DNA from 2 places in the Marinomonas gallaica genome. Region 2 is predicted to be linked to the other one. Evidence: predicted binding sites of a transcription regulator. Region 2 holds the regulator's gene; the other holds the start of a gene.
What was found. The regulator LexA, encoded in region 2, represses DNA repair genes until DNA is damaged. The targets are predictions, from matches to a motif close to TACTGTNTANNTANACAGTA.

Region 1: recN (DNA repair protein RecN) is a predicted target of LexA. The motif match lies at 1,358-1,377, and genes of this name have one in related genera.

What each region holds. Positions count from the first base shown of each region.
Region 1 is NZ_CP187511.1:4,008,702-4,017,909, reverse strand. Features, by position in the region: gene recN (DNA repair protein RecN) at 1-1,306, opposite strand, end outside; gene grpE (nucleotide exchange factor GrpE) at 1,513-2,073, shown strand; gene dnaK (molecular chaperone DnaK) at 2,177-4,093, shown strand; gene dnaJ (molecular chaperone DnaJ) at 4,209-5,345, shown strand; gene ACPUEK_RS19035 (uridine kinase family protein) at 5,379-5,987, opposite strand; gene ACPUEK_RS19030 (uridine kinase) at 6,109-6,708, shown strand; gene ACPUEK_RS19025 (DUF3392 domain-containing protein) at 6,714-7,046, shown strand; gene ACPUEK_RS19020 (glyceraldehyde-3-phosphate dehydrogenase) at 7,311-8,681, shown strand; gene ACPUEK_RS19015 (LysR substrate-binding domain-containing protein) at 9,027-9,208, shown strand, end outside.
Region 2 is NZ_CP187511.1:2,604,238-2,613,445, reverse strand. Features, by position in the region: gene cysS (cysteine--tRNA ligase) at 1-456, shown strand, start outside; gene ACPUEK_RS12230 (universal stress protein) at 529-966, opposite strand; gene ACPUEK_RS12225 (hypothetical protein) at 1,021-1,497, shown strand; gene ACPUEK_RS12220 (DNA topoisomerase I) at 1,472-2,251, opposite strand; gene topA (type I DNA topoisomerase) at 2,431-5,061, shown strand; gene ACPUEK_RS12210 (DUF6586 family protein) at 5,058-5,534, shown strand; gene ACPUEK_RS12205 (hypothetical protein) at 5,534-5,803, shown strand; gene lexA (transcriptional repressor LexA) at 5,881-6,504, opposite strand; gene dinG (ATP-dependent DNA helicase DinG) at 6,575-8,698, shown strand; gene ACPUEK_RS12190 (DEAD/DEAH box helicase) at 8,787-9,208, shown strand, end outside.

The DNA of each region.
Region 1 (9,208 bases), 1.4 Mb from region 2:
ACAACTCACCACCTGAAGCAACTTTGCGCAATGGCTGAGCTGGCTGGCCTGGGTTTGAGGCAATCATGTATTCGATTTCTTCATAGCCATGCGCGCTGATTTGATCCAATGGATCGCAATGAATGTAAAAGCGAGCGTAAGGCATACCCAAACCGTGAATTTGTTCTTCCACCCGTTGGGCCAGTTCTTCTTTGGCTTGGGTGCGTTTTTCTGTCAACAGTGTGGCGCTACTGGTAAGTTGCTGATACGCCTTTTCTTCTTTAAGTTTCAGTGCTTCAAGGCTCTCTTCGCCACCCGACAACGCTTCTAGTTCTTGGTCCACCGTTTCACGCAGTGGTATCAAACCTTCTGGCAGTACTTTGTGCTTGCGGGCGGTGTCGTAAATATCACTTAGGCGTTGCTCGACGTCTTGGAGTCGGCCAGGGTCTTGCTCCAGTGTGTCTTGGTAATGACTTAGGCTAGTGGCGGCTTCTTCGGCTTGAATCAGTGCCTGCCTCATCATTTCCAGTGCATTATCAAGCTCTTTTGTCGCAGGATGAATGGCGCTCGCTTGTTGAATGGCTTTGTGTAATGAAGAGCAGACGTTGCCTTCATCGCTGTCACGCAAAATACCCGCTGACGCGTAGGCTTTAAATTGAGCATCCGCAATGTTGGATAAGAAGGCTTGCTCATTTTCAAGCTCTTCCAATTCGCCTACTTTTAAATCTAGTTGAGCGAGTTCGTCTGCTTGATAAGACAAAAGTTGAATGCGGGCGTCGAGCTCTGCCGAACGATTTTGTTTGGCATGCAGTTCGTCTTTGAGTTTACGCCAGCTATTGTATTCCTCACGAACTTGGCGTGTTAAATCAGTCAGTTGGCCGTATTCATCCAGCTGCTGACGCTGGGCACTGCGCTTCATTAGGGATTGGTGTTCGTGTTGTCCATGAATATCGACCAAAAAGCTACCGGCTTCTTTTAGATCAGCCAAAGTACAAGGCCGATTATTGATATAGGCTTTGGAGCGACCTTCTTTGCTAATGACGCGGCGTAAAATACACAAGTGATCGTTTTCTAGGTCGCGTTCTTCTAGCCAGCTCTGCACTGCAGGATAGGCGCTAATGTCAAACGTTGCGCTAATGTCGGCCTTTTTTTCACCGTGGCGAACCACGCCTGCATCCGTGCGCCCACCTAGGCACAACGATAAGGCGTCGACCATGATGGATTTACCGGCACCGGTTTCCCCTGAAATGGCTGTCATGCCGGATTTCAGTTCAAGTTCTAGGGATTCCACAATCGCAAAGTTTGAAATAGCAATACTGGTTAGCATGGCCCGCTCCTGATAAAGCAAATAAAGGTATGGTTATTTATACAGTACTTTATGTGTATCTTTATACAGTATTTGTTTGTTTTTTGACAAGTGTAGTCAAAAGAAAAAAAATGCGCACATTTAATAGGGATAAGGTGTTGAAAGCCTCAAAGGCATCCCCATATATCGATCACAGACAGGTTACTTTCTGTTATTTGGAGATAAAAATGAGTGATCAAACGAATAAAGCACAGCAAGAAGAAGAGCTGCTGAATGAAGCAGATGCGGCCATTGCTGAAGAAGTGTTAGAGGGTATGGTGGATGACACTGCCTCTGATGAACTAGCTAAAGCGCAAGAAGAAGCGGCTAATTACCGTGAAGCAGCGCTACGTGCTCAAGCCGATGCGCAAAATGCTCGCCGTCGTGCAGAACAAGACGTAGAGAAAGCTCATAAGTTTGCGCTTGAGAAGTTTGCTAAATCGATTATTACGGTAGCGGATAACTTAGAACGTGCTTTGTCTTCGACAGATGAAGGTTCTGAGAAAGATCCAATGCGCGAAGGTGTTGAGCTAACGTACAAAGACCTAATGGAAACGTTGGCACGCTTTGAAGTAAAAGCAGTGACACCTGAAGGCGAACCATTCAACCCTGAATTGCATCAGGCGATGACAATGGTGCCAAATCCGAATATGGAACCTAATACTGTAATGGATGTGGTTCAGAAGGGTTACACCCTGAACGGACGCCTTTTGCGCCCTGCAATGGTAGTAGTTTCGAGCGCCGCTTAAAAATACTGTCATTTTTTTGACAGTCAGAGCTTGAAATACAAATTGCAGCACCCAAATACAGAATTATCTAAACGAACAACGAATTTTTACTGGAGATAAAACCATGGGCAAAATCATTGGTATTGACTTAGGTACAACAAACTCTTGTGTTGCTGTCCTAGACGGCGAAAAAGCTCGCGTTATTGAAAACGCTGAAGGCGATCGCACAACCCCATCTATCGTGGCATTCACAGAAGACGGTGAAACACTGGTAGGTCAATCAGCAAAACGTCAAGCGGTAACAAACCCAACGAATACTTTGTTCGCTGTTAAGCGTTTGATTGGACGTCGCTTTGACGACAAAGTCGTTCAAAAAGACATCTCTATGGTGCCTTACAAAATCATCAGCGCTGACAATGGCGATGCTTGGGTAGAAGTGAAGGGCGACAAAAAAGCGCCACCACAAATTTCAGCTGAAGTTCTTAAGAAAATGAAGAAAACAGCAGAAGACTTCCTAGGCGAGAAAGTAACAGAAGCGGTTATCACAGTTCCTGCTTACTTTAACGACTCTCAGCGTCAAGCAACCAAAGATGCGGGTAAAATTGCAGGTCTTGATGTTAAACGTATTATCAACGAGCCAACAGCGGCTGCGCTTGCATACGGTCTAGACAAAGCAAAAGGCGATTCAACGATTGCTGTATACGACCTTGGTGGTGGTACATTCGATATTTCTATCATCGAAATCGCTGATGTAGATGGCGAGAAGCAATTCGAAGTATTGTCTACGAACGGTGATACGTTCCTAGGTGGTGAAGACTTCGATATGCGCGTTATCGAATTCTTGGCTGCTGAGTTCAAGAAAGAAACGGGCATCGATCTACACAATGATCCTTTAGCACTACAACGTCTAAAAGAAGCGGGTGAGAAAGCGAAAGTTGAGCTGTCTACTTCTAGCCAAACAGAAGTAAACCTACCGTACATTACGGCTGATGCGTCTGGTCCTAAGCACCTTAACGTTAAATTGACTCGCTCTAAACTTGAGTCTTTGGTTGAAGAGCTAGTGGCTAGCTCTATTGAGCCTTGTCGCCAAGCGCTTAAAGATGCAGACCTTACTGCGGCGGACATCGACGAAGTTATCTTGGTAGGTGGTCAAACACGTATGCCATTGGTACAAGCGAAAGTAACAGAGTTCTTCGGTAAAGCGCCTCGTAAAGACGTGAACCCAGACGAAGCGGTTGCTATCGGTGCATCGATCCAAGGTGCGGTACTAGCGGGTGACGTGAAAGACGTTCTTCTTCTAGACGTAACACCTCTGTCTCTTGGTATCGAGACAATGGGTGGTGTGATGACACCATTGATCGAGAAAAACACGACGATCCCAACTAAGAAGTCGCAAGTATTCTCAACGGCGGAAGACAACCAAAACGCTGTAACGATTCACGCCCTACAGGGTGAGCGTAAACAAGCGTCTCAGAACAAGTCTCTAGGTCGTTTTGACTTGGCTGACATTCCACCTGCGCCACGTGGTGTGCCTCAGATCGAAGTGAGCTTCGATATCGATGCCAATGGTATCTTGAGCATCTCTGCAAAAGATAAAGCGACAGGTAAAGAGCAGTCGATTGTCATCAAAGCCTCTTCTGGTCTAAGCGATGAAGAAGTTGAACAAATGGTACAAGACGCAGAAGCGAACGCGGAAGAAGACCGTAAGTTCGAAGAGCTAGTACAGGCTCGTAACACTGCAGACGGTATGATTCACGCAACACGTAAAACATTGACTGACGCAGGCGACAAAGCGACAGCAGAAGAGAAAGAAGCGATTGAAAAAGCGATCACGGATCTTGAAGCTGCGCTAGAGTCTAACGACAAAGATCAGATCGAAGAGAAAACGAATGCGTTGACTCAAGCGTCTGGCTCTCTGGCTCAAAAACTATATGAGCAGGCTGATGCTGCTGAAGCTGAAGGTGCTGAACAAGCGTCTGGCGCGAAACAAGATGACGCAGTGGATGCTGAGTTTGAAGAAGTAAAAGACGACAAAAAATAAGCCCTGTGCTTAGTTAAGTCGTCGTCCCGATGGGACTTATGCAAAACACGGGACGCTACCGTGTTTTGCTGTATCTAGGGATTAAACTCACACTACATATTCAGGAACACCTGCAATGAGTAAACGTGACTATTATGAAGTGCTTGGTGTAAGCCGAGACGCGGATAAGAAAGATATTAAAAAAGCTTACCGCTCGTTGGCGAATAAGTACCATCCGGATAAGAACCCGGACAATGCCGAAGCACTGGATAAATTTAAAGAGTTGGCAGAAGCCTACGAAGTATTGTCTTCAGAAGACAAGCGTGCAGCGTATGACCGTTTTGGTCACGAAGGTGTCAATGGCCAAGGTGGTCAGGGCGGCTTTGGTGGTGGCGCTGGTGCAGGCGGTTTCAGTGATATATTTGGCGATGTATTTGGCGATATTTTTGGTGGCGGAGGTGGTGGCGGTCAAAGCCGTACTCGTCGCGGTTCCGATTTACGCTACACGCTAGAGCTTGATCTTGAACAAGCGGTGTGGGGCTGTGAAGAGAAAATTCGCATTCCAACTGCGGTTGATTGTGAGAAATGTGAAGGTTCTGGTGCCAAGCCTGGTACGAAGCCGACAACGTGTCCAACCTGTAATGGTGCTGGGCAAGTGCGCATGTCACAAGGCTTCTTTTCGGTTCAGCAGACCTGTCCTCAGTGTCATGGGCAAGGACAGGTTATTTCTGACCCTTGTAACTCTTGTCATGGCCAAGGCCGTAAACAAGAGTACAAAACGCTTAACGTTAAGATCCCTGCAGGGGTTGATACCGGTGATCGCATTCGCCTAACGGGTGAAGGTGAGGCGGGGACTTTTGGTGGTCCAGCAGGTGACTTGTTTGTTCAAGTCTCGGTCAAGCCTCACTCTATTTTTGAGCGTGATGGTTCCAATTTATACTGTGAAGTGCCGATTAGCTTTGCAACGGCGGCTCTAGGTGGCGAGATTGATGTACCGACTTTAAATGGTCGTGTGCGATTGAAAGTGACCGAAGAGTGTCAGACTGGCAAGCTATTCCGTCTACGTAATAAAGGCGTGAAGCCTGTGCGTGGTGGTCCAGTAGGAGATTTGATTTGTAAGGTGATGGTAGAGACACCAGTGAACCTAACGGATCGACAAAAAGAGCTGCTGCAAGAATTGGCTGAAAGCATGGGGGAGAACTTAGATCACTCTCCTAAGCAAAAAAGCTGGTTTAATGGGGTGAAGCGATTTTTCGAAGAGATTAAAAAATAAGGTAATCTCTTTAGTAAGACAAAAAAGGAGCCATTAGGCTCCTTTTTCTATCAGTAAACTCTCAATATATTGACGTAGCAGATTGGCTGCATTGGTAAAGCTATTATTATTAGGGATGATGAAATCTGCTTTGTTGCGGATCTCGATGGTTTTGAGTGATGCTTGACGAACATGTCGCATGTAACGGCTAGTCACTTCATTAACATCACGGGCGCGTTCTGTGATGTCACGCTTTAAGCGACGTACGATTGCAATATCCATATCGGTATCCACAAATAACAGGTAATCTACCGCGTCGCGGATGGCAGGGTCTTGAAACATCATGTGACCTTCGACCAGAACGACTTTGGAAGGCGCCAAATTACGATAGCCTACGCGCTTATGTTGCGAATGATCGTAAACGGGAATTTCATTGGGTTGCTGTTGGTTTTTACAATTGTGTATAGCGAGTGTGATGCTCTCTAAGTCTAACGAGTTAAGATCATCGAAGTTATAGACATCCGGGTCAATGTTGCCGCAGCCTTTGTAGAAACTATCCTGACAAATGACGGTCAACTTATTTCCTAGGCCTTCTGCTAGCAGTGAGCATAGACGGCTTTTACCGCTACCTGATATACCGGTGATGCCGATTACGAGCGCCATGGGTTACCTCAAGAAAATAGAATTTGCATTATTGAATGGTAGAATTAGGCTCTAGTTTAACAGAGAAGTACTAAAATCGCTTCCTGACTTATTGGTTAACATTACGAACATTGAGATTTTCATGTACTTAAATAATTTGGGCTTTAAAAGGGTTTGCATCGCTTTTGCTATGCTAGGTTCTTTTGCGAGTGTTGCAGAAGACTTGGCTCAAGCCGACTCAGCCGAGGTTGTGGAAGAAGTGCAGCCTGCTGCGCCAAGCTATTCAAAGGGAGCTGAGCTGTTTGGGATCGGTTTTAATAACTTGTCTAAAGCAGAGTTTGAGGCGCATTTATCTAAAATGGGTCTGGAGCCGTATCCATCCTATCGAGAAGGTATAGCCAGCTATAGCTTAGGAGCGACTGGGATTTTAGGTATTAAAGAGCTGACTGTGGTCTACAACCATTATGAGTATGTAGAGCGTGCAACAATGTCAGGTGTCGTAGAGGACCCTGAGCTTAGGTCAAAATTAGGCAGTGTACTAGAGCGCAAATATGGCCCACCTACGGTTGGCTTTATTCGTGATGGTTATGGCCGCGCCCGATGGATATTGCGGGATGGAACTGAAATTGAATTGCACAATACGACCTTTGATGTATCCGTCAGTTATGTGGATCGCATACCGAAGCGTAAGTCATCTTCTGGCCGTATTGATGTGGAAGCCTTACTTAAACGAAATCAGTGATCTAAATGGACTTATTACTCAGCTTTAATTTAGATATTGCGCGTAAACTGTCTCCTCATTTACATGATATCTCACTAGCATTGGTGGCGACGATGCTGGTTATCTTTGGTGACCATGTGAACCGAACGCTTAAGCGTGCTGTGTCGAATTGGATGTTTTTGGCGCGTATCACGGCATTTGTACTGATGTGTACCTTTGGCTACGGTTTACTGACGTTATGGGGGCAACCTCTTGTCTATTGGTTGTTGACTCACCTTGCACCCATGTTTAGACCGTCTGTCATTCTTGTCTGCTTTGTATTCTTGGGTGTATTGGCCGAAAGAAAACGATATTTATAAAAAAAATAAAGAAATTTTCCCTCATTTTCTGTAGTGAAATTACGTAAATTTATTAGAAAATGCCGATATAAAAACAGCGCTTAATGCAAATGTTGTTATTTTATAACAAGCCTTAATTAGTTACGTTGCTTTCATAAAAAAATGCCTGTAACCCCTGATTTTGCTGGCTTTTTGTTGCCGGGTTACAATTTGTTTTTAGGTGATTGTGTCGGTAAACTGCGCCCAAATAGTTATGAAACGTTTGTTTTTCTCGGGGGCAGTTAAATGGCAAACACTTGGTTAGAAACGGTAGCCAAAGTTGAATCAATGATTCCACTTTTGGGCAAGTTAGGTCGCGAGCAGTCAGTGAAAGTTCAGCTAGCTGGGCAAACATTGATGTCTGACTCTGTAACAGGTTTAGTGGCGTTATTTGACCAGTATCCTGGTGTAGACCTAGCGCGTGTGTATCAAGTGTTAGAGCAGTTGATTGCAAAGAAGACATCAAATGCAACAGTTGAACTTGAGGAAGCGCTAGCAGATGCTGATCTTGCATCGTTGACAAGCTTTGCGCAAGCGGGTGCAACAACACCTGTCGTGCTTTATGGTTTTGGTCGTATTGGACGTTTGTTAACACGTCGTATGTGTACGCTTGGTCACACAACACCTGGCATGCACTTGGCTGCTATCGTTGTTCGTAAGGCGGGTGATCGAGATCTTGCGAAACGTGCTAGCCTACTGAAATTTGATTCAGTTCACGGTACGTACGAAGGTGTTGTTAAAGCAGATGCTGAGAACGAGCAACTGATCATCAACGGCCAGCCAGTTAAAGTTATTTATTCCTCTGATCCAAGTGAAATTGATTACACGAAACATGGCATCAATAACGCGTTATTGGTTGATAACACAGGTCGCTGGCGTGATCACGATGGACTGAGTGTTCATCTTAATCGTCCGGGTATTGATCGTGTTGTATTGACGGCGCCTGGCAAGCAAATGAAAAACATCGTATACGGTGTTAACGATTCTGATATTGAATCAAGCGATCAAATCCTTTCTGCGGCATCTTGTACAACCAATGCGATCACCCCGATCCTGTCTGTACTAGAAGAGCAATTCGGCATCGAGTCTGGGCACGTTGAAACGGTTCACGCTTACACGAATGACCAAAACCTAATTGATAATGTTCATAAAGGTGATCGTCGTGGCCGTGCTGCGGCAACAAACATGGTAATGACTGAAACAGGTGCTGCAAAGGCTGTTTCCAAAGCGATTCCTTCTCTAGAAGGTAAGCTAAGTGGTAGTGCAATCCGCGTTCCTGTTATCAATGTCTCGATAGCAGTATTGAGCTTGAACTTAAAAGCTCAAACAACGGTTGAAGAAATTAATGAACTGCTTCAAAAGGCGTCTGCAAGTGCAGCATTGACAGGCCAAATTGGCTTCAGCACTGAAGCAGATGCGGTAAGTTCTGACTTCATCGGCAGCGAACAAGCCGGTATTTTGGATTCTCTATCTACAAAAGTACGTGGTAACCAAGCGACATTGTATGTTTGGTACGACAACGAATACGGCTACAGCTGCCAAGTAGTGCGACTAATGGAAAAATTAGCGCAAATGGCTCTGGCTGATAGCAATGCAGTAGAGACTGCAGCAGCGTAATAGATCGGACACCTTTAAGCATGTGTGTTAGTTCGGCGACCTTCGGGTCGCCGTTTTTTTTGCCTAAAAACTAACTAGATCGCGCTTTTAGGTAATTCAAGGCAAAAAAAATCGGACCGAGGTCCGATTAAATGTAACTAGCAGTTGCAGTGATGTGGCGCTCACCAACATCACGCTAATACATGGCTGTGGGGACATGTACTAGGGAAGCATCTGATTGCTCAAGACGCCGTGTTTAGGAAGCAGTACTACCAAAACATGGAGCCTATTCTACGCGTTGATTGTTGGGCGACAAACGATATAAACTGCGCTTTTGGATTAGCCTTACTAATGCAAGAGTGACTCATGAATAAAGCATCTCTTCCTTTTTTACATACTTTCGTCGTCGCGGCTAAGCACTTAAGTTTCACTAAGGCTGCGCAAGAGCTTTTTTTAACTCAAGGGGCTGTAAGTCAGCAAATGCGGCAGTTGGAGCAGCGCTTAGGCTTTGCTTTATTTGTCCGCTATCATCGCAGTTTAGAGTTGAC
Region 2 (9,208 bases):
AAAGATGCTAAGACGGCGTTAGAGCGTCTATACACGGCGCTTCGCGATCAAGAAATTGCCTCAAGCTTTGTTGCAACAGAGTTTACAGAGCGCTTTGAAGACGCCATGCGTGATGACTTCAATACGCCTGTAGCGCTGTCTGTTATGTTTGAGCTGGTCCGAGAGCTCAATAAAGCACGTGCAGAAGGCAGCGACACAGCTGCTACGCTTGCCGCTGAATTAAAAGCGCTTGCTGAGGTGTTGGGGTTGCTTTATCAAGACCCTGAATACTTCATGCAAAACAGCACCGTGAATGAAGGCTTGTCAGCTGAAGACATTGAGGCCTATATTGTTGAGCGTGCTCAAGCACGTAAAGACAAAAACTTTTCTCGTGGTGACGAGATCCGTGACCTATTACTGGAGCAGGGTATTACATTGCTTGATAGTCGCGAAGGCACAACGTGGACTCGTGGCTAACTAGCTTATAGGCCATAAAAAAGGGAGACTCGCTGAGCCTCCCTTTTTGCTTGTTATAAAAGACAGTTAGCGCTAACTCTCCGATTTAACGCGCACAGCAAGCACATCACACGGCGCACCGTGTAATACGCCATTTGCTGTTGAACCTAGTAACAGAGCTAGCCCGTGGCGACCATGACTGCCGACGACAATTAAGTCAGCGCTCGATTCTTCTGCAACACGATGAATTTCACTTTCAATACCACCTTGAGTAACAATAGTGGAATGAACAGGGACCTCTAGTTGATCAACGAGTACCTGCATACGGCTTGTGGCCGTAGTGTGGAGTTGTTCTTGAATGTCACTTACGTCAATTGGCACATCACCGCCGTAAGCGTAGTTAAGGGATTCAATTACGTGAATAATAGTGAGCTGGCCGTCGAAGGCTTTGCACATGGCAGCCGCCTTGTTGGCAACAAGGATACTTTGGTCCGTTAGGTCCACCGCCAAAATAATGCGTTGGTAGGGCATGGGATACCTCCAATTTTGGGTTCCATTTATTCTCAACATTTTAAGAGTAAAGCAATGACAGCTTTAATTGTAGTATTTATTACCCTTTCCTTGATGGGATCGGCATTATGGATCATGCCTACACGGCGTGAGCGTGAAAAAATGGCATTACGCATGCAGGCTCGTCAACACAATATTACCGTACAGCTAACAAGTGTAAACCTGCCAGACAAGTGGGATAAGATAAAGGTCAAAGAAAGTGGTCTTTGTGCTTATCATAAATATCGTGAAAAGCCGCTTAAAGACTTTTCTGATATCAATATCTACCCTTATGAGGTATGGAAACACGAGTCAATTTGTGAGGGCTGGTACGCCAATTTGCCGTTTTCACTGGATTCAGATATAGCAAATCTACTGGAAAAGCATCACGCTGTCTTTGTGGCGATAGAGATATCGGCTAACAGCGTGAGTTTGTACTGGAGAGAAAAGGGTGACGAAAGCACCGTAAACGATGCTAACACCATCATTACTCGTCTTTTAGAGGTTCGCTAGCAACGCCTGCGGACAGATCCTCAATGGAGTGGACAAGCTCTGAAAGCACTTCTTCAGGGTTTTCTGCTTCTTGAATCGCCATAATTTGCGGAGCCAAGATTTCTTGCATCCGTCCATCAACAAATTTTTCTAACTCTTTTTTCTCTGGTCGATCCACATTGTTGGACTTTAAGTGTGAGTGAATAACACTGTAAAGGGTTTGCGCAACGCGCATATCACCAGAATGAAAGTTCTTATTAGCCTGAACGATTTGGCGATTCAACTGAATCCAAAGGTTCAGCCAGCGTAAGTAGACATAGCAGAGCTTGTAATGGGTATTGCTTATACGGCCTTTGCGGCGCATATAAAGCAGCATTTTTGCCGCTTTGGTTAACCGTTCTTTGTATTTTGTTTTCTCATGAAAACTCATTTCATCTGGTTCAACATTCATATGTGCTGGGGCTTCTTCCCGTTCAGCCTCAGCCTTAGCAATACGCTGTTCTATTTTTTCTGGGTCATCCGTATATGAGATGAGCTCTCGTAAATTTTCTAAATAAAAGTCATAAAAAACATCGCTGACGATCATATCGGTATTAATTGACCGTAATCCGATGATATGTTGCTCCATGCGATCAGCGCGGTTTTTTAACTGTAGAAGTTTTAATCGACGTTCTTTTAACTCCAGCTCTTTTTGATGAGCACGCGAGCCAACGACCACTGAAACCAGCACGATTATGAAAAGAATGACTATAGTTAGGATCTGAAGCGTAGCCATGATTGTCCTTTGTAAGTGATTTCAGTATGTTAAAGGGCAAATGCTAGACACAGCAATAGGAATGTTGCGAATCTCTCAGGGATTGCTTGTCATATATTAGCGCTTTGCTTAATATCTGCGCCCCTAAGGTATTCTAAGCACGTTCATCTTTCAAAAGTAATTAAGGCTCGAACAACCCAATGGCAAAATCTCTGGTTATCGTGGAATCGCCAGCTAAGGCAAAAACAATTAACAAATATCTCGGCAACGACTTCGTCGTGAAGTCGAGTGTTGGTCATATCCGAGATCTCCCGGCTGGTACGACGTCCACATCTACACCGCAGGAACGTGCTAAACAAGCCGCGTTGACGCGCAAAATGAGCCCGGAAGAGAAAGCGGAACACAAACGCACAAAAGCACGTAAACAGCTGATTAACCGTATGGGCGTGGACCCTGAACATAACTGGGCTGCACAATACGAGATTTTACCCGGTAAAGAAAAGGTTGTTGAAGAACTACGCCGACTAGCTAAAAATGCTGACACCATCTATCTCGCAACCGATTTGGATAGAGAAGGTGAGGCCATTGCATGGCATTTACGTGAAGCCATTGGTGGTGATGATAATCGTTATAAACGGGTTGTCTTCAATGAAATCACAAAAAATGCCATTACATCGGCTTTTGAGACACCATCAGAACTAGACATGAATCGCGTTAATGCTCAACAAGCGCGCCGCTTCCTCGACCGCGTTGTAGGGTTTATGGTGTCACCGTTACTTTGGGCAAAAGTAGCTCGTGGATTGTCCGCTGGCCGAGTTCAGTCGGTTGCAGTGCGATTGATTGTTGAACGTGAAAAAGAAATTCGTGCTTTTATCCCAGAAGAGTTCTGGGAACTTGACGCTAATTTAGCGACTCAAGATAAAGCCAACATTCCTTTTGTCACAGTGAAACATCAAGGCAAAGAATATCGTCCGACTTCTCAAGAACAGTCAGACGAACACGTTAAACGTCTAGAAAACGCAGCGTTCAATGTTGTCAGTCGTGAAGATAAACCGACTCGCTCTAAGCCGTCGGCACCTTTTATCACATCAACATTGCAGCAAGCCGCGAGCACTCGCTTGAGTTTTGGCGTTAAGAAAACAATGATGCTTGCGCAGCGTTTGTATGAGGGTGGTTATATCACCTACATGCGTACAGACTCGACCAATCTAAGCGCTGAGGCCGTTGAAGCTGCTCGTGAGTACATTCAAAGTAAATTTGGCGACGCTTACTTGCCACCGGAAGCATTACGTTATTCGAGCAAAGAAGGCGCTCAAGAAGCCCATGAGGCGATTCGTCCTTCTAGTGTGGATGTAACCCAAGATATGCTGCAAGGCATGGATAAGGATGCACACCGTCTTTATGATCTGATCCGCAATCAGTTTATTGCATGTCAAATGACGCCCGCAGAATATACCTCTACTACCATTACTGTGATTGCAGACGAATACGAACTACGAGCAAAAGGCCGAATCTTACGCTTTGATGGTTATACTCGTGTTATTACACCGGTAGGTAAAAAAGTCGAAGACACTATTTTGCCAGATGTGAAGCAAGGTGAGCAGTTAACATTGATTAACTTAGACCCTGAGCAACATTTCACCAAACCTTCGGCACGCTACAGTGAAGCCAGCTTAGTAAAAGAGTTGGAAAAACGTGGTATTGGTCGTCCATCAACGTACGCGTCAATTATTTCAACCATTCAAGACCGTGGTTACGTGCGTGTTGAAAACCGCCGTTTCTACGCAGAAAAAATGGGTGACATCGTTACCGATCGACTGGTAGCAAGCTTTGATGACCTCATGGATTTCAGCTTTACTGCGCAAATGGAAGAAAAGCTTGATGATATCGCAGAGGGCGAAAAAGATTGGATAAAAGTACTGAATAGCTTTTATGCTGATTTTAGCAAAACCCTAAATAAAGCCGAAGCGGTTGACGGCGGTATGGCACCAAATGAGCCAACGCCAACGGATATCCCATGTCCAACGTGTGAACGACCTATGCAGATTCGAACTGCTAGCACCGGTGTATTCTTGTCCTGCTCTGGTTACGTATTGCCGCCAAAAGAGCGCTGTAAAGCAACCATCAACTTAGTAAGTGGTGATGAAGCGGTTGCGGTCGATGACGAAGAAGGCGAATCTAAAGCCCTGATTAACAAGCGTCGTTGTGACATTTGTGGATCAGCGATGGACAGTTACTTGGTCGATGAACACCGCAAATTACACGTTTGTGGTAACAACCCTTCTTGTCCAGGTTTTGAAGTCGAAAAGGGGACATTCAAGCTCAAAGGCTACGATGGCCCTACACTTGAATGCGATAAATGTTCTTCTGAAATGCAGCTAAAAACTGGTCGTTTTGGTAAATACTTTGGCTGTACTAATGAAGAATGTAAGAACACACGTAAGCTATTGAAAAATGGCGAAGCCGCGCCGCCAAAGATGGACCCTGTTCCGATGCCTGACTTAGCATGTCAAAAGGTGGAAGATCATTATGTTCTACGTGACGGTGCAACGGGGCTTTTCCTTGCGGCCAGCCAATTCCCACGCAAGCGTGAAACGCGTCCGCCATTAGTAAAAGAGCTAAAACCTTACATGGATCAAATTGATCCAAAATATCATTACTTTGACAGTGCTCCATTGCAAGATGAAGAGGGTAACCCAACCGTTATTCGCTTCAGTCGTAAAACGAAAGAGCAATACATTATGACTGAAATAGAAGGCAAGCCTACAGGCTGGAAAGCCTTCTACGAAGGTGGTAAGTGGAAAATTGATCACGGTAAAAAGAAAAAATGATGTCATCTAGTTTGGCAAGTAGCACTAATCAACGCTTAGATGCGGCGCGTCGCCTGCTGGTTCAAAGCCAGCAGGAAGAAGGCGAATGGCTCATGAACAGCTATGAATCTTCTGCAGTGTTCCAGCTACGCAGTGGTTTGAATGGTTTACTTCAAGAGGTGATGGCTTCTTATAATCTTTCCTGCCAAGTTGATATTGACGTCATGGTTCGTGCCAGCGAAGAAAGAGGGATTGCTATCCCAGTGCTGTTAGAGTTAATGCAACTTAAATCATCTAGGCAGTCTTGGTTGTCTCAATTGCTAGATACATTTGATGCAGCACTTGAGTGTCGTGCTGCAAATCAGGCATACTCCGCAGCGGGTAATGTTGAGCTGATCGGTCGAGGTTCTGATGCTGGTAGCTCAACCAAACACATCTTAAGCTCTTTAACTGAGCTCGTCTTACGTTTTCGTGAAGACGCCGCAGAATATTAATGATGAAAGATACGTATTTAGAAATAGTAGAATTAGAAAATGGCGAGATTGTCTTGCGCCCAGCAGGGGAAGACGACGATAAAACACCGATTGCCACACTGACCATTTCTGATGACACGAAAGACTTTTTGAAGGATCGTTATTTTGAATTGGCTAAATGTATGTTCCATGCGGGCATAGATTTTGTTTATTCAGATGACTTCGATGGTTTAGATGGCTCTGATTCCGATGTGTATGATGAAGAATTCATGCCTCGGATATTGCACTGATAATTAAAGTTAAGGGTTAAAATTCATGGCCGCTATAAGTAAAACACTTAAAGCAGCCATGATGGGGTTCTCAAGTTTTACAACCCACGTCGAATAACACCAACCGATAAGCCTTCAATAGCGAAATCTTCGCTTTCAAGATCAACGATGATGTCACTGAACTCTTCGTTTTCTGGAATCAGTCGAACTTCACGACCTTTTTGCTCGAAACGCTTTACTGTTACTTCGTCACCAATGCGCGCAACAACGATTTGTCCATTACGAACCGTATGTGTTTTATGAACGGCTAATAAGTCACCATCCATAATGCCGGCATTTTTCATACTCATACCGTTAACCGATAATAGATAATCAGCTTTAGGGGTGAACATTTCCGGCGCAACACTGATACGTGAATCGATGTTTTCTTGCGCTAAAATAGGGTAACCTGCTGCTACTCGACCAATGATGGGCAATGTTCCATTTTCATCGTTTGCACTGACAGGTTCAGGATCGACAAGACGAATGCCTCGCGATGCACCAGAAAGCATTTCAATAGCGCCTTTCTTGCACAGAGCCTTTAAGTGTTCTTCTGCAGCGTTTGGGGATCTAAAGCCTAGGCGCGCAGCAATCTCGGCACGAGTCGGTGGAAACCCCGTTTCGATAATGAATTCGCGTATAGTCTCTAGTACATCAGACTGTCTTTTCGTTAATTTAATCATATGGCATCTGTTTGTTTATACAGTTACTGTTATTATATACAGCTATCAATTAATTGCTCAACTAAATTCAATGCTTTCAGACTCAATTAAACAAAATATTCAAACGGCTTACCGCGCTTACCTTGAAGCAAAAGGCCATAAAGCACGTGTTGGGCAGCGACAAATGATCGCTACCATTGCGCGGACCCTTGGTGCCATTAAACAAGGCGCAGAAGGCGAACGCCTAGGTGAAAAGCACGTTGCTGTGGTAGAGGCGGGGACCGGTACGGGCAAAACCCTATCGTACTGCTTGTCTGCTATTCCGATTGCTAAAGAGAAAGGCGTCAAGCTGGTGATTTCCACGGCTACAGTGGCTCTACAAGAACAAATTCTTCATAAAGAGCTTCCTAGTCTACTAGAGCTAACCGATTACAGTTTTCGCTATACCTTGGCGAAAGGTCGTGGGCGTTATATGTGTCTGAATAACTTGGAAGGTTTTTTAGGTGCTGAAGAACAAGCCACGGATGATATGTTTGCTGGATTATTCGAACAGCACCTTGCTGCCGACGACATCAATACAGCGCTTTATCAAGAAATGGATGAAGCATTAGAAAGTGGCAAATGGGACGGCGATAAAGACAACTGGGAAGGCATCATCCGTGAACAAGATTGGCGTCGACTCACCACTGATCACCAACAGTGTACAAATCGTAACTGTGCTAACTTTTCAGTCTGTCCATTTTTTAAAGCCCGCGCAGAGTTAGAAACCGCCGATGTGATCGTTGCCAATCATGATTTGGTCCTAGCAGATTTATCGTTGGGCGGCGGTGCTATATTGTCTGATCCCAAAGAAACCATATATGTATTCGACGAAGGTCATCACCTACCAGACAAAGCCATCAGCCACTTTCGCCATGAAGTTAGATTACAGCAGAGCATTAGCTGGCTAAAACAGTTAGATAAAAACTTGATCAACTTACGTCAAGAGCTAACCAATGAGGTAAGTTTAACGGGTCAGATCTTATTAAAAATACCACAGCAGATCCAAAGCACTATTAACTTTATTCAATACGTTCAGCAGGGACTGGCTCCATTTATTCAAGAGTTAGGCTTAGATCAAGATTCTCGTCAGCATCGTTTTGAATTTGGTGTCATTCCAGATGAACTACGTCAACTGGCGTACAGTTTGGCTATGTCTTATCAAAAGCTGTTTAAGCAGATTGAAAACATTCAGGATGAATGTAAAAAAGTGAAGCAGAATGAAGGGATGGGCATTAAAGAAGATACCGCAGAAAGCTGGCTGCCTATCTTAGGTGTCATTTTAGGGCGCCTAGAAACCTGCACCGAACTGTGGAAGCTTTATTCAGCGCTGGATGACCAACAATACCCACCTAATGCCCGCTGGTTGCTTGTCGTGGGTCAGGGCATGGATCAAGACATTGAATTGGGTGGTTCACCTATTTTGGCAGCTCATACGCTGCGTATGCAGCTGTGGGACAAATGCTTTGGTGCAGTCGTCACCTCCGCCACATTGACGGCATTAAACGAATTTCACCGCTTTAATATGCGCTCTGGCGTGCCCAGAGAAAGTGAATACCTTCGTGTTATCAGCCCATTTGATTTCGCCAATAAAGGCACCCTTATTGTGCCGGACATGGAGGTTGAACCGAATCAAGCCGATGCACACAGTAAAGAACTGATTCGATATTTGAATGACAAAGTAGATCCATTGTTAGGTTCATTGGTTCTATTTTCATCACGTCGTCAAATGGAAGAAGTCGCCGCAGGCTTAAAAGACACACTTAAAGATATTTTGTTGATACAAGGCGAGCAGTCAAAACGCATTATTTTAGAAACCCACAAAGAGGCGATTGACGCTAAAAAAGGCAGTTTGTTATTTGGCTTGGCCAGTTTTGCAGAAGGTGTCGATTTACCTGGTGACTATCTCACGCGCGTATACATTGCTAAAATTCCATTTGCGGTGCCAGACGATCCGGTTGAAGCGACTTTGGCGGAGTGGATTCAAAGGCGTGGAGGTAACCCTTTTATGGAAATAACGATTCCTGATGCGTCTCTGCGCCTTGTTCAAGCCACTGGACGTTTACTTCGTAGTGAGAATGACAGTGGCGAAATTCACATTCTCGATAAGCGTCTTCGCACCAAACGCTATGGCTCACAGCTGATCAATAGCTTACCGCCTTATAAACAGATTTAACAAACTAAAGGTGATAACTGAGTGCCATTTAGGTACACTCGGAGCCCTGTTAACAAACATTCATTTAAAAGAGATTAAAGACTCTCACATGGAAAAACAGCAAGAAGCCGCGCGCCCAGCCTCTAAAGGGCCAAAGCGCCAGCGCAGACCCCGTCGTAAACACAACAAAAGCAGTGCTAACGCCACGGGAGCTAACGCTCCGGCTGCTGAAAAGGAAACTAATGTGCTTTGGTCTATTGATGACTTTAACGTTCCAGAAGTAGAAGGCAAAACTCGTTTCCACGATCTAAATCTTCCAGATCGCGTACTTCGCGCAATTCAAACCATGGGCTTTGAATACTGCAGCGAAATTCAAGCAGCAACGCTACCCGCTACATTACAAGGTTATGACCTGATCGGCCAAGCTCAAACTGGCACAGGTAAAACTGCCGCCTTTCTGATTGCTATGATCAGTGACTTTTTGGATTACCCTGAAAAGCAAGAACGCCAAAACCATTTTCCACGTGGTCT